DNA from 2 places in the Pseudonocardia sp. ZF1 genome. Region 1 is predicted to be linked to the other one. Evidence: riboswitches for the same ligand, from Rfam matches in the RefSeq annotation. Region 1 holds a riboswitch; the other holds the start of a gene.

Region 1 (7,235 bases):
CCCGGCCACCGTCGCCGCGGTGAAGGCGCTCGCGTCGGGGATCTGCATCGGCACCGGTGGCTCCGTCGGCCGGGAGGGCCCGATCGTGCAGATCGGCTCCGCGCTCGGCTCGGCCATCGGGCAGTGGCTGCGGGTGCCCGCCACCCGGCTGGTCCTGATGGTCGCCTGCGGCGCCGCGGGCGGGATCTCCGCGACGTTCGACGCCCCGATCTCCGGGGTGGTGTTCGGCCTGGAGCTGATCCTGCGGTCGTTCAGCGCCGAGGCGTTCGGCGTGCTGGTGATCAGCTCGGTGGTCGCGAACGTCGTCGCCGAGGTGATCGCCGGGGACCGCGCGATCCTGACCCTGCCGCACTTCGACCTGGGCAGCCCCGCCCAGCTGCCGCTCTACGCGCTGCTCGGGCTGCTCGCGGGGCTGCTGGGCTGGGCCTTCGCCCGCATCCTCTACGTCGTCGAGGACGCCTGCGACGCCGTCTGGCGCGGCCCGGAGTGGCTGCGCCCGGCCGTCGGCGGGCTGCTGCTCGGCGCGCTGCTGCTGGCGCTGCCCCAGATGTACGGCGTGGGCTACCCGGTGCTGGAGGCCGCGATCGGCGGCCGGTACGTCGTCGGGTTCGTGCTCCTGCTCGTCGTCGGGAAGATCCTCGCCTCCAGCCTCACGATCGGCATCGGCGGGTCCGGCGGCGTCTTCGCGCCGTCGCTGTTCGTCGGCGGCACCGCCGGGACCGCCTTCGGCTACGCCGCCGCGGCCCTGTTCCCGGCGCTCGACCTGCACCCCGGCGCGTTCGGCCTGGTCGGCATGGCGGCGGTGTTCGCGGGGGCCGCGCACGCCCCGATCACCGCGGTGCTCATCGTGTTCGAGCTCACCGGCGACTACGCCCTGATCCTGCCGCTGATGGCCGCCGTCGTCCTGGCCACCGGCCTGTCGAATCTGGTGTCGCGGGACAACATCTACACGCTCAAGCTGCTGCGACGCGGGATCGACCTCGCCGCCGACGCCCCGACCGACGAGGCGCTGCGCCGGGTCGTCGTCGCCCAGGTCATGCGGCCCGCCGACGGCACGACGCCCGACCCGGAGCTGCCCGCCCTGGACCCGGACGGCTCCGTGCACGACGTCCTCGGGGTGCTCGCCGCGCACCGGGGCGCCGCGCTGCCCGTGCGGGAGGGGCCGGACGGGCCGCTGCTCGGGACGCTGACCGAGCACGACCTGCTCGACCATCTGCGGGGAGTGGCCGGGCGGGGGACGGTTGACCGCTAACCCGGTCGCGTGATGGGCTCCGGCCGACGACGGAACAGGAAGCCGGTGCGAGTCCGGCGCGGTCCCGCCACTGTCACCGGGGAGTGCCCTCCCCACACCGGCGCCACCGCCCGCGAGGGTGGGAAGGCCGGGGAGGGCGTACCGATCCGGGAGCCAGGACACTGCCCGTCGTCGCGGATTCCCACTGATGAGGGCGCGGACCCTCGAGGAGGACATGCGATGAGCCACGACCTGGTGGTGCTCGGTACCGATCCGTCCGGCGACGCGTCCCGCACGGGGGCGCACGACCTGCTGGCCGAGGCCGGGACGGTCTTCGCCTTCCCGCAGGCCGAGTCGACCGCCCTGTTCTACGCCGAGGCGTGGCGGGTCGAGCCGGTCACACCGCGCGACGCCGTCGCCCGGATCGGGGCCTGGGCCGCCGCCGGGCCCGCCGATGCCGCGGTGCTGCTGGTCGGGGGCGACCCCGCGGGCGACGCCGCGCTCGGCGCCGTCCTCGACGGTCTGGCCCGCACCGCTCCCACGCTGCGCGTCCGGATCGCCGAGGGCAGCCGCGTCGCACCGCCGCACCGCAGCCCGCTGATCGGCTGAACCCACCCGGGGCCCGGGCTCAGCCCCGCCAGCTGCCCAGCGGGTCGGCCCGGGTGAGGTCCGGGTCGGCGGCGTCGAGCGTGCGGGTGCGGCCGGGGCCGGTGAGCGCGGTCTCGAACCGCACGGTGACCCGCCCGTGCCCGGCGCCCTGGACCCAGCCGTGGCCGTGCTCGGGGTGGGCGACGTCGTCGCCGGCGCGCCAGGGCCGGTCCGGGTCGGGTTCGCGGTCGGGCCGGTCCGGGCGGAGCGGGCCGGGCGCGTCGCCGGACTCCTCGATCGCGCCGGGCCCGGTGGCCGCGTCGTTCTCCGGAGCTGCGTCGAGCACGGTCACCCCCGCCGCGGCGGCCGGGCGGGTGGCCGCGGGCGGGGCGTCGGGGGCCGGGGCCGTCGTCCACCCGCTCTCCGACGGCACCGCGTCGAACAGCGCCAGTGGCGGCTCGTCGCCGAAGCCGGACACCGACACCCCCAGCAGCCGCACCCCGCCCTCGCCGACGGCGCCCTCGGCCAGCCGCCGGGCCACCGCGACCAGGGTCGCCAGGTCCCGGGTCCCGAAGGGGGTCGTCTCGGACCGGGTGTGGGTGGTGAAGTCCCCGGTCCGCGCCTTCACCGTGACGGTGCGGGCGGTCCGGCCGTCGGCGACCAGGCGCCGGTGCACGGCGACGCAGATCGACTCCACCGCGGTGTGCACCGCGCTCATCGCGGTCAGGTCGGCGTCGAACGTCGTCTCCGCGCTGATCTGCTTGGCCGCGCCGCGCGGGGCGACCGGACGGTCGTCGACACCGCGGGCCAGGCGGTGCAGCTCGGACCCGACGGCACCGCCCAGCACCCCGGCGACCTCGCGGGCGTCCATCGCGGCGAGCTGTCCGATCGTCTCGATCCCGATCTTCCGCAGCGCCTCGCCGGAGACCGGCCCGATGCCCCACAGCGACCGCACCGGGAGCGGGTCGAGCACGGCGGCCTGCTCGGCGTGGGCGATCACCCGCAACCCGTCCGGCTTGGCCAGCTCGGAGGCGATCTTCGCGACCTGCTTGCCCGACCCGGCACCCACCGAGGCGGGCAGCCCGGTGCGCTCGCGCACCGCGCCGCGCAGCCGGGTGCCCCACTCCCGCACCCGGTCCGGGGAGGCCCCCACGAGGTCGGGCGGCTCCACGAACGCCTCGTCGACCGACACCGGCTCGAGCACCGGGGAGAACTCGCCGAGGACGGCCATGACCTCCTCGGACAGCGCCTTGTACAGCGAGAACCGGGGCGGCAGGACGGTCGCGTGCGGGCAGCGCCGCCGCGCCTGCCCCATCGGCATCGCCGAGCGGGCCCCGAACACCCGCGCCTGGTAGCTCGCCCCCGCGACGACGCCGCGCGGTCCCGCGCCGCCGACCAGGACCGGCCGGTCGGCCAGGGTGGGCCGGGTCAGCTGCTCGACGGAGGCGAAGAACGCGTCCATGTCGAGATGCAGCACCCAGCGGTCGGCCGCCGCGGTCACCTCACCATCACCCGTGCATCGTGCCCCGGCGCACCGACAGGACCGCGTCGCCGTCGGCGACGGTGACGACCGGGGCCACCGGTCCCGCCCCGGCGACGGCGCCCGGGTGGTCGTCGAGGCCGGTGGCGACGTCGGCCACCCACCAGCTCCCGCCGGTGCCGGTCCAGTCCAGCACCCGGGCCGGGGCGTGCGGCGGGGACAGCGTGATCGCGTCCATCGGGCTCGACAGGCCCTCGCCGGTGGCCTTGAGCAGCGCCTCCTTGCGGGTCCAGGTGACCAGGAACCCGGTGCCGTCGGGCGTGCCCGCGGCGAGCTCGGCGGGGGAGAGGGCGTGCCGGACGAGGCCGTCGAGGCCGGACAGCGGGCGGTGCGCCTCGACGTCGACGCCGACCGGGCCGGTCCCGACCGCGACGCCGACCAGCGCGCCGGAGTGGGTCAGCGAGAAGCCGGGGTCGTCGCCGCGCCCGGCCAGGCGCGGCTTGCCGTGCGGCTCCCCGCAGCGACAGGTCCGGTCCAGGACGAGCGCGGCGGGGTCGGTGTCGAGCCGCTCGGCGAGCACGAGCCGGGCCAGGGCGTGCGCGGCGAGGTAGCGGGCGCGGTCCTCGTGCCTGCGCAGTGCGAGGAGCCGCTCGCGTTCATGGGCGTCCAGCAGCGCGACGAGGTCGGCGCGGTCGCCGGGATCGGCCGGGGCGGCCCACCAGACGGTGACGGTCACGGCGTCCAGCCTTCCACGTCGCCCCCGCGCCGGGCCGCACCGCCGGGAGTGATCACGGATCGGGCACGCGGAGGGTCGCCCGCCGACGTCCCCGGTGCCCGATCGGTGATCGTGCCCGTGCCCTCAGCCGCTGCGGCGGGCGGCGAAGTCCGTGCGGACGTGGGCCGGGCGGGCCTGCGGGGCCGGCCCCGCCGTGCGCGGTGCCGGCGGGCCGCCCGGGGCGCCGGACCGGCCGCGCCTCGCCGCGCGACGCTCGGCGCGGTTGGCGGGGGTGGGCGCCCCGGCGGGACCGGTGTCGGCGGTGGGGACAGGGGTGTGTCGGGTCGTGGGCATACGACCTCCTCGGAGCATCGGGTCGGACTCGGACCGGGTGCGGAGGGCCGGTGACGCGCGGGGACGCCGGAAGGGCCGCACGAGGGCGGCGACGGTTCCGGGCCCGGTGGACGTCACGGGCCAGCGGCGGAGCGCGGAGGTCGACTCCGCGGGCCACTCAGAGGAACCGGATGAGCATGGCGGCGACGCTACGACGACCGCCCGGGCCGGGGCCACCGGTTTTCCCCGGGGCCGCCGACCTATCGTCGCGGGCATGGAGACGGCGGACGTGCTGGTGGTCGGCGGCGGCATCGCCGGGGTGTCGGTCGCGTGGGAGCTGGCCGCGCACGCCCGCGTCGTGCTGACCGAGGCCGAGCAGGACCTGCCGGTCCACGCCACCGCCCGCTCGGCCGCCACCTACATCCCCGGTCACGGTTCCGGCCCGTTCCGCGCGCTGATCGACGCCTCCGGGCCGCGGTTCGCCGCGCTGCCCGAGCAGCTCGGCACGCCGCCGCTGCTGTCCCCGCGCCCGGTCCTGCACCTCGCCGACGACGAGCAGGCCGCCGACCGCCTCGCCACGACGCTGCGCGAGCAGCACGGCGAGCCCGGCGCCCCGGTCGCCCTGGACCCCGCGCAGGCGTGGCGCCGCGCGCCGGTGCTGCGCCGCGCCCCGCGTGCGGCCGCGTGGACCGCCGGTGCCTGCGACGTCGACACCGCGGCCCTGCACGACGGCTACCGGCGCGGGCTGCGCGCCCGCGGTGGCACCGTGCTGCGCGGCGCCCGGGTGGCCGCGCTGGACCGGGACGGCTCCGGCTGGAGCGCGACGACGACCGGCGGGCACCGGGTGCGGGCGGGAGTGGTCGTCGACGCGGCCGGGGCCTGGGCCGACGCGGTGGCGGCGCTGGCCGGCGTACCCGGCGCCGGGCTGACCCCGTACCGGCGCACGATCGCCGCCTGCCCGGTCGGCGACCCGTCGGTGCTCACCGTCGACGGTGCCGTCCTGCCGATGATCGCCGACGCGGCCGAGCGCTGGTACCTCAAGGCCGAGGCGGACGTCGTGCTGGTCTCCCCGGCCGACGAGACCCCGGCCGCGCCGGGCGACGCGCGGCCCGACGAGCTCGACGTCGCCCTCGCCCTGGACCGGGTGGGCTCGGCGACCACGCTCGGGCTGCGGTCGGTCCGGACCGCGTGGGCGGGGCTGCGGACCTTCGCCCCCGACCGCGCCCCGGTGCTGGGCGCGCGACCGGAGCACCCGGGGTTCTTCTTCGTCGCGGGGCAGGGCGGGTCGGGCATCGAGTCCGCCCCGGCACTCGCGGCGCTGGCCGCGTCGGTCGTCCTGGGCCACCCGGCCCCGGCCGACGTCGAGCTCGACCCGGCTGTGTGCTCGGTCACACGGCTGATGTAAGCGGACGCTTACCCATGGCTGGCACCATGGTCCCCATGGCGCTGACCACCACCGGCACCGAGACGCACGACCTGTTCTCGGGCGACTTCTGGACCGACCCGCACCCCGCCTACGCGGCCCTGCGCACCGAGGAGCCGGTGCGCGAGCTCGCGCTGCCGGACGGGAAGGCGTGGCTGATCAGCCGCTACGCCGACGTCCGTGCGGCGTTCGTCGACCCGCGGCTGAGCAAGGACTGGCGCTGGACGCTCCCCGCCGACCAGCGCGAGGGCCAGCCGGCCGCGCCGATCCCGATGATGATCCTGATGGACCCGCCGGACCACACCCGGCTGCGCAAGCTCGTCGGTCGCTCGTTCACCGTGCGGCGGATGAACGACCTGCAGCCCCGGGTCGAGGAGATCACCCAGGAGCTGCTCGACGCGCTGCCCGCCGAGGGCCCCGTCGACCTCATGCGCCAGTACGCGTTCCTCGTCCCGGTGCTGGTCATCTGCGAGCTGCTGGGGGTGCCCGCCGAGGACCGCGACATGTTCTCGGCGTGGTCGTCGGTGATGGTCGACGACTCCCCGCAGGAGGAGAAGTTCGCCGCGATGGGCAGCCTGAACGGCTACCTCGCCGAGCTGATCGAACGCAAGCGCACCGAGCCCGACGACGCCCTGCTGTCCGGCCTGCTCGCGGTCAGCGACGCCGACGGCGACCGCCTCTCGTCCGAGGAGCTCGTCGCGATGGCGACGCTGCTGCTCATCGCCGGGCACGAGACCACGGTCAACCTGATCGGCAACGGCGTGCTCGCCCTGCTGACCCACCCCGAGCAGCGCGCCCGGCTGCAGGCCGACCCGTCGCTGATCACCTCGGCGGTGGAGGAGTTCCTGCGCTTCGAGTCCCCGGTCTCCAACGCCCCGATGCGGTTCGCCAGCGAGGACGTCGAGTACTCCGGGGTGACCATCCCGGCCGGGTCGACCGTCATGCTCGGCCTCGCCGCGGCGAACCGGGACCCGGAGTGGCTGGAGGACCCGGAGCGGCTCGACATCACCCGGGACTCGTCGTCGGGGGTGTTCTTCGGCCACGGCATCCACTTCTGTCTGGGCGCCCAGCTCGCCCGCACCGAGGGGCGGGTGGCCATCGGCAAGCTCATCGCCCAGCGGCCGGACCTGGCGCTGGCCGTCGGCCCGTCCGAGCTCGTGTACCGCGAGTCGACGCTGGTCCGGGGCCTGTCCCGGCTGCCGGTCACGCCGGGCGAGCCCGCCTGAGGGTGCCGTCGTCGGGCGCGACCGAGGGGGGTGCGCCCGGCGGGCGGTGTCGGACCGGCGGGGCGGCCGTCGGCGCAGCGGGCGGTGTCAGCGCAGCGGGGCGCCGGTCTTCTCCCGCACCTCGTCGGCGCCGACTCCGGGCGCGGTCTCGACCAGCTCGAGCCCGTCCGGCGTCACGTCGATGACCGCCAGGTCGGTGACGATCTTCGTGACGCAGCCCAGGCCGGTGATCGGCAGCG
Region 2 (7,235 bases), 1.3 Mb from region 1:
CGTCGGCGTCGATCGGGGCGGCGCCGCGGGCGATCTCGCCCAGGCCGCTGGCGTTCTCGGTGCTTCCGGTGGGCTGCAGAGTGGTCACTGGCAGGCCTCGCAGTCGGGGTCGTCGACCGAGCAGGCACGGCCCGGATCGAGGTCGGGGGCGGTGGCGGGCACGGCGGTGGCCGGGACCGCGGGCACCCCGGCCGTGGGCGACGCGGCGGGGGCGGCGGCCGGGGTGCTCGGCACGCCGGTCAGCCGGCCGTCGGTGCCGGTGAGGGTGGACTTCTCCACCGACGTCGCCGCGCGGGTGCGCAGGTAGTAGGTGGTCTTGAGCCCGGAGCGCCAGGCGAGACGGTAGAGCTCGTCGAGCGCCCGGCCGCTGGGGGCGGCGAGGTAGAGGTTCAGCGACTGCGCCTGGTCCAGCCACTTCTGCCGGCGCGAGGCGGCGGCCACGAGCCAGCGCGGCTCGATCTCGAACGCGGTCGCGTAGAGCTCCTTCAGGTCGGCGGGGACCCGGTCGATCTCGGCCAGCGACCCGTCGAAGTACTTGAGGTCGGCGACCATCACCTCGTCCCACAGCCCGCGGTCCTTGAGGTCGCGGACCAGGTGCGGGTTGATCACCGTGAAGTCGCCGGACATGTTGGACTTCACGTACAGGTTGAGGTGGATCGGCTCGATCGACTGCCCGACCCCGCAGATGTTCGAGATCGTCGCCGTCGGGGCGATGGCGAGCACGTTGGAGTTGCGCATCCCCTGGGTGCGCACCTTCTCCCGCAGCGCGTCCCAGTCCAGCGTGGACGACCGGTCGACGTCGAGCTCGCCGTCGCCGCGGGCCGCGGCCAGCAGCTCGAGCGAGTCCAGCGGCAGGATCCCGCGGCTCCACAGCGACCCGTCGAAGCTGGCGTAGCGGCCGCGCTCGACCGCCAGGTCCGACGAGGCGGTGATCGCGTGGAACGACAGCGCCTCCGCGCTGCGGTCGGCGAACTGCACCGCCGCGTCGCTGCCGGGCGCGATGCGCTGGGTGAACAGCGCGTCGGAGAAGCCCATGAGGCCCAGGCCGACCGGGCGGTGACGCAGGTTGGACCGGCGGGCCTCGGGAATCGTGTAGAAGTTGATGTCCACGACGTTGTCGAGCATCCGCACCGCGGTGGTCACCGTGCGGCGCAGCTTGTCGGCGTCGAGCCCGTCCGCGGTGACGTGCGCGGCGAGGTTCGCCGAGCCCAGGTTGCAGGCCGCGACCTCGCCCTCGTCGCCGGCACGGGTGTTGAGGGTGATCTCGGTGCACAGGTTCGACGAGTGCACCACGCCGGCGTGCTGCTGCGGGCTGCGCAGGTTGCACGGGTCCTTGAACGTGATCCACGGGTGCCCGGTCTCGAACAGCATGGTCAGCATCCGCCGCCACAGCTCGACCGCGCGCACCGTGCGGTGCACCCGCACCTCACCGCGCGCCGCGGCCGCCTCGTAGGCGCGGTAGCGCTCGGCGAACGCGGTGCCGTAGAGGTCGTGCAGGTCGGGGACCTCGTCCGGGGAGAACAGGGTCCACTCGCCGTCGGCCTGCACGCGGCGCAGGAACTCGTCGGGCACCCAGTTCGCGGTGTTCATGTCGTGGGTGCGGCGACGGTCGTCGCCGGTGTTCTTGCGCAGGTCGAGGAACTCCTCGATGTCGACGTGCCACGTCTCCAGGTAGGCGCACGCGGCGCCCTTGCGCTTGCCGCCCTGGTTCACCGCGACGGCGGTGTCCCCGGCGATCTTGAGGAACGGCACCACGCCCTGGGAGACGCCGTTCGTGCCCCGGATGTGCGCGCCGAGCCCCCGGACCGGGGTCCAGTCGTTGCCCAGCCCGCCGGAGTACTTCGCCAGCAGCGCGTTGTTGCGGTAGCCGCCGAAGATCGACTCCAGGTCGTCGTCGACGGTGGTGAGGAAGCACGACGACAGCTGGGGGCGGGTGGTGCCCGAGTTGAACAGCGTCGGGGTCGAGGCCATGAAGTCGAAGCTCGACAGCAGCTCGTAGAACTCGACCGCCCGCGCCTCGCGGTCGACCTCGCGGACCGCCAGCCCCATCGCGACCCGCAGGAAGAACGCCTGCGGCAGCTCGAAGCGCACGCCGCGCTCGTGCAGGAAGTAGCGGTCGTAGAGGGTCTGCAGGCCGAGGAAGCCGATCTGCAGGTCGCGCCCGGGGCGGATCGCGGCGGTGACCCGGTCCAGGTCGAAGGTCGCGAGCTCGGGGTCGACCAGGCCGATCGCGATGGCGTGGCGCAGGTAGTCCTTCGTGTAGGCCGCGTACCGCCCGGCCATCGTCGCGTGGTCCGGGGTCTCCCGGGAGCCCGACAGGTGCGACACGGCCTCGGCGCGCAGCCGGTCCAGCAGCAGCCGCGAGGCCACCAGGGAGTACGCGGGCTCGCGCTCGACCAGCGTGCGCGCGGCCAGGACGAGGGCCTGGGCCAGCTCGTCGGCGGTGATGCCGTCGTAGACGGTGCGGTCCAGCTCGGCGAGCACCCTGTCCGGGGTCACGTCCTCGACGCCGGCGCAGGCCTCGTCGAGCACCGCGGCGACGCGGACCCGGTCCAGCGGGGCCCGGCTGCCGTCGGGGTGGGTGACGTGTACGACCGGGGCGTCCGCGGCGGCGGTGTCCCCGCCGTCGTGCGCGCGGGCCCGGGCCTGCTGCTCGCGGTAGAGCACGTAGGAGCGGGCGACCTTGTGGTGGCCTCCGCGCATCAGGGCGAGTTCGACCTGGTCCTGGATCTGCTCGACGTGCACGGCGCGCGCCGGGTGCCGGGTCAGCGCCGCGACGACCTGGTCGGTCAGTCCGGCCACGAGGTGGTGCAGGCGCGACGACGCCGCGCCCGAGTCCCCCTCGACCGCCAGGAACGCCTTGGTCGTCGCCACCGAGATCTTCGTGGCGTCGAACCCGGTCTCGGACCCGTCGCGCCGGATGACGCGCAGGGCCGGTGGTGCTGCTGCCGGTGCAGCGGTGGAAGCCGTCACGGGCTCTCTCCTCGCGAGTCGCCGTCCCTCCGGGGGCGGGCGCGGTACGAGGAGGCGGTGGGTCGGCGTGTCGTCGGCGGCCCACCGCACCCTGGCGCCGTCCCACGAGGCCCCGGAGCAGCGCGCACCGGTCGGCACGCGCACCGGTGGCAGGTCTTCGGACTCACGGGCGCACTGCGCACACCTACTGGCCGTCGCTTCCCGGGATCACTCCCAGTGCTGTTGACGGCGGTCGTTCCCGTTCACCGCTGCGGGGCAGTCCCGGATTCCCACCGGGTTCCCTCTTGCCTCACCGGCCCGTGCGGACCGGTGAACCACCAGCGCCCCGGACACTACATCTGGGGTCCGGACACGATCGACCCCCCTATCAGTTCCGGTTTCGACGACCATCGAGTCACGCACGGTGAACGTCGCCGGTCACGTGCCCGGCGGTCCCTTCCGTGCGACGGGTCCGCGCGGATACCGTCGGGCGCACTGTTGCCACCGTTGTGCAGGAGAGTGCGATGACCACCGGAACGGACCTCGACGCCGAGCACTGGCTGCGCCGGTGGGACGCCCAGCAGGAGCGCTACATCCCCGACCGGGAGGAACTGTTCGCGCTGGCGCTCGACGTCGTCGACCGGCTCGCCGGCACCCCCGCCCGGCTGCTCGACCTCGCCTGTGGGCCCGGGTCGTTCGCGGCCCGCGCGGCGGCGCGCTGGACCGGGGCCGAGGTGGTCGGCGTCGACGTCGACCCGGTCATGCTGGAGCTGGCCCGGCGGACCACCGGCGAGCGCGTCCACTGGGTCGACGCCGACCTCTCGCGTCCCGGGTGGACCGACGCCGTCGGCGGCGGGCCGTTCGACGCGGCCGTCTCGGCCACCGCCCTGCACTGGCTACCCGAGCACGCGCTGCCCGGGCTCGCGCAGCGCCTCGCGTCCGTGCTGCGCCCCGGCGGGGTGTTCGTGAACGTCGACACCCTGCTCGCCGACCCCGCCCGGCCGCGCCTGGCCGAGCTGACCCGGACCCTGCGGGTCGAGCGCACCGACCGGGGACTGGCGACCGGTGAGGACTTCCGGACCTGGTGGGACGCGCTCGCCGACGAGCCCGCCCTGGCCGACGGGTTCGCCGAGCGGGAGCGCCGCTTCGCCGACCGGGCCACCGGCGGGTCGTCGCTACCGGCCTGGGAGCAGGCGCTGTCCGGCGCCGGGCTCGCCGAGGTCGGGACGCTCACCCAGACCTTCGACCGGCGGACCCTGGTCGCGATCCGCTGATCACCCGAGCCGGGCGCGCGCGAAGTTCGCCCAGGCGAACGTGTTCGGCCGGGCCGCCTCCAGCCCGGTGAGCCCGGCCGCCACGCCGACGTTCCAGTCCCGCACACCCCACACCAGGGCGCCCGACTCGGCGCGCAGCAGGCCGAGGATCCGGGCGAACGCGTCGGTGCGCGCGGCGTCGTCGGTGGTGGCGACGGCGGCGTAGTAGAGGCGGTCGATCTCCGGGCTGCGGTAGCCGGTGAAGTCGTAGGTCGGGGTGCTGGTCAGCATCCGGCGTCCGATGTAGTCCGGGATCGGCAGTGAGCCGGTGCTGTTCTGGGAGAACACGCCCTGCTGCCGGATGGCCCGGAAGTAGCCCGACGACGGCAGCGGCCGTGCCGTGACCCGCAGCCCGACCTCGCCGAGCTGGCGCGCGACGAGTGCGGTGGCGGCGTCGAAGGTCGGGTCGGCGCCGCTGGTCTGCAGCTCGATCGCCGCCCCCTGTGCCCCGGCCTCGGTGACGAGCGCGCGGGCCCGCGCGACGTCCCGTGCCACCGGGCCCACCCCCGCCGGGTGGTAGCGCAGTCCCTGGCCGAACATGTCGTCGCCGACCCGGCCGCGCCCGAGCAGCACGACCCGCACGAGCTCCTCGCGGTCGATGCCCAGCCGCACCGCCTCGCGCAACCGCGGGTCGGAGAACGATGCCCGGTCCACCCGCATCACCAGGAACTGGCTCGCCGAGGCCGGCGCGGACAGCGCCGAGGCGCGCTGCTCGCCCCCCAGCCGGGCGGCGCCGGTGGGGGTGAGGTCGTGGGCGTAGTGCACCTGGCCGGACAGCAGGGCGCCGATCCGGGCGGCCTCGTCGTCGACGGGAAGGAACTCCAGCTCACGTACGCCGGGCGCGCCGTCCCAGTGCTCCTCCGACGCGGCGTAGACGGTGGACCCGCCCGGGGTGAACGACGCGAGCCGGAACGGCCCGGTCCCGTTCGGACGGTCGAACGACGTCGTCCCGGCCTTGACGATCTCGGTGCCGGGCGCGCCCCAGGCCAGCGGGAACAGCGTGTTCGGCCGGGTCAGTACCAGCTCGACCTCGGTCGGCGACACCGCCCGCGAGGCGGCCGCGTCGAGGTCGCGGAACAGGGTCGCGGCGATCGCGGTGGTCGCCGGGTCGGTGATGCGGGCCAGGGTGGCGAGCACGTCGTCGGCGGTGAGCGGGGAGCCGTCGTGGAAGCGGGCCGCGCGCAGCCGGATCCGCCACCGCCGCCCGGTCGCGTCGCTCTCCCAGGACTCGGCCAGCCGCGGCTCGGGGGTCATGTCCTGCGACCACCCGGTGAGGGTGTCGAAGCACGCCTTGGCCCGGGCCTGGTCGACGTAGAGCGGCAGGACGTGCGGGTCCAGCGACTCGCGCGAGCCGCCGGTCGCGAAGGCGACCCGCAGCCGCTCCTCGCCCGTCCCGCCGCCGGAGCAGCCGGTGAGGGCGAGCGCGGCGACGCCGAGCGCGCCGGTCAGCACCCGGCGCCGGGACAGCTCGGGCGGGGTCATCCGGCGGCCCGCCCGGTGTCCGAGGCGCGCAGGCCGGGGGTGAACACGTGCCCGTCGAGGACGGCCGGGCGGGGCGCCGTACCCGGTCCGCCCGCGCGGACCCAATCGGCGACGGCGTCGGTCGTCGCTGCGTCCAGGACCGCACGCAGCCACACGGGCCGCGCACCGGCCCGTCGCGCGACCGGGGTGGGGCCGACCACGACGACGTCGGAGTCGGCGCACGGGCCGAGGCACGCGCTGGTCCGCAGCCGCGCGTGGCCCTCGATGCCCCGGGTGAGCCGGTCGAGCAGCCCGTCGTGGTGGGGCCGGTCCAGGCCCGGGTGCTTGCGACCGGAGCCGCAGCAGCATCCCCGGCAGACGGTGACGGCGGACAGCGCAGACATGATCCGACCCTACGCGACATATGACGGACTGTTCAGACGTCGAGGGTGACAATCAGGTGAGTGCGGCCACCGCCACGCGGGAACCCTCGGGTCCCACACCCCGGACACCAGGAGATCCCCATGAGCCACCACGTCCTCGAGGCCGCCGGCGTCAGCACCCCGGCCACCGTCGTCGAGAAGCTGCACGACGCCGCCCGCGCGAGCACCGCCTGCGCCTCGGCCATGGTCGCCTCCGGCGGCATGGAGACCGAGGTGCTCCTCGCCCTCGACGCCGCCGACCTCTGTACCGCGGCCGCGAGCGTGCTCGGCCGCCGGACCGGGGACAAGGCGGTCGGCGAGGCCGCCGCGTCGGCCGCCGCGCTCGCCTGCGAGGCCAGCTCGGCCGCCTGCGGCGCGCACGCCGACCACCACGAGCACTGCCGGCTGCACGCCGAGGTCACCCGGGAGACCGCGCAGCTGCTGCGCGAGCACGCGGGCGCCTGAGCGCTCCGGCTCAGCCGGCCGGGACCGGTTGCGGTGCCGCGGCCACCCGGCCGTCGACGAGGGTCACGACCCGGTCCGCCGACGCGACGGCGACCGGGTCGTGGCTGATCAGCAGCACCGCGGTGCCGTCCTCGCGGCAGACGCGCCGCAGCTCGGCGAGCAGCAGCGCGCGGTGCCCGCCGTCCAGCGCCGAGGTGGCCTCGTCGGCCACCAGTACTGCGGGCCCGGCGAGCAGGGCCCTCGCCACCGAGGCGCGCTGGAGCTGACCGCCGGACAGTCCGCCCGGGCGGCGCGCGGCCGTCGCGGCGGGGACCCCGAGCCGCTCCAGCAGCGCGACGGCGGCGGCGCGGGCGTCGGCCGGGGACCGCCCGCGCAGCAGCACGGCCGGCCGGGCGACCTGGTCGAGGACCGGGCGGTGGTTGAGGAACGCGGACCGGCAGTCCTGGTGGACGTACTGCACGGCGCGCCGGTCGCCCGCCGGGTCCCGGCCGCCGACGCGGACGGTCCCCGAGCAGGGGGTCAGCCCGGCCAGGGCCCGGCCGAGCGTCGTCTTGCCCGCCCCCGAGGGCCCGGTCAGCGCGACGAACCCGCCCCGCCCGACGGCGAGGTCCACCCCGGACAG

What was found. Region 1 has a riboswitch for cobalamin ahead of ZF1_RS18615 (hypothetical protein). Riboswitches for the same ligand answer to the same signal wherever they lie in the genome.
Region 2: another riboswitch for cobalamin. It lies ahead of ZF1_RS24780 (ribonucleoside-diphosphate reductase subunit alpha); the one in region 1 lies ahead of ZF1_RS18615 (hypothetical protein).

The regions. Positions count from the first base shown of each region.
Region 1 is NZ_JAJNBY010000001.1:3,861,765-3,868,999, reverse strand. Features, by position in the region: gene ZF1_RS18620 (chloride channel protein) at 1-1,252, shown strand, start outside; cobalamin riboswitch at 1,250-1,436, shown strand; gene ZF1_RS18615 (hypothetical protein) at 1,472-1,840, shown strand; gene ZF1_RS18610 (DNA polymerase IV) at 1,860-3,320, opposite strand; gene ZF1_RS18605 (4'-phosphopantetheinyl transferase family protein) at 3,328-4,035, opposite strand; gene ZF1_RS18600 (hypothetical protein) at 4,159-4,368, opposite strand; gene ZF1_RS18595 (NAD(P)/FAD-dependent oxidoreductase) at 4,622-5,752, shown strand; gene ZF1_RS18590 (cytochrome P450 family protein) at 5,788-6,996, shown strand; gene ZF1_RS18585 (3-oxoacid CoA-transferase subunit B) at 7,084-7,235, opposite strand, start outside.
Region 2 is NZ_JAJNBY010000001.1:5,153,280-5,160,514, reverse strand. Features, by position in the region: gene ZF1_RS24785 (ribonucleotide-diphosphate reductase subunit beta) at 1-79, opposite strand, end outside; gene ZF1_RS24780 (ribonucleoside-diphosphate reductase subunit alpha) at 85-2,973, opposite strand; cobalamin riboswitch at 3,105-3,307, opposite strand; gene ZF1_RS24775 (class I SAM-dependent methyltransferase) at 3,477-4,226, shown strand; gene ZF1_RS24770 (ABC transporter substrate-binding protein) at 4,227-5,747, opposite strand; gene ZF1_RS24765 (hypothetical protein) at 5,744-6,130, opposite strand; gene ZF1_RS24760 (four-helix bundle copper-binding protein) at 6,251-6,613, shown strand; gene ZF1_RS24755 (ABC transporter ATP-binding protein) at 6,624-7,235, opposite strand, start outside.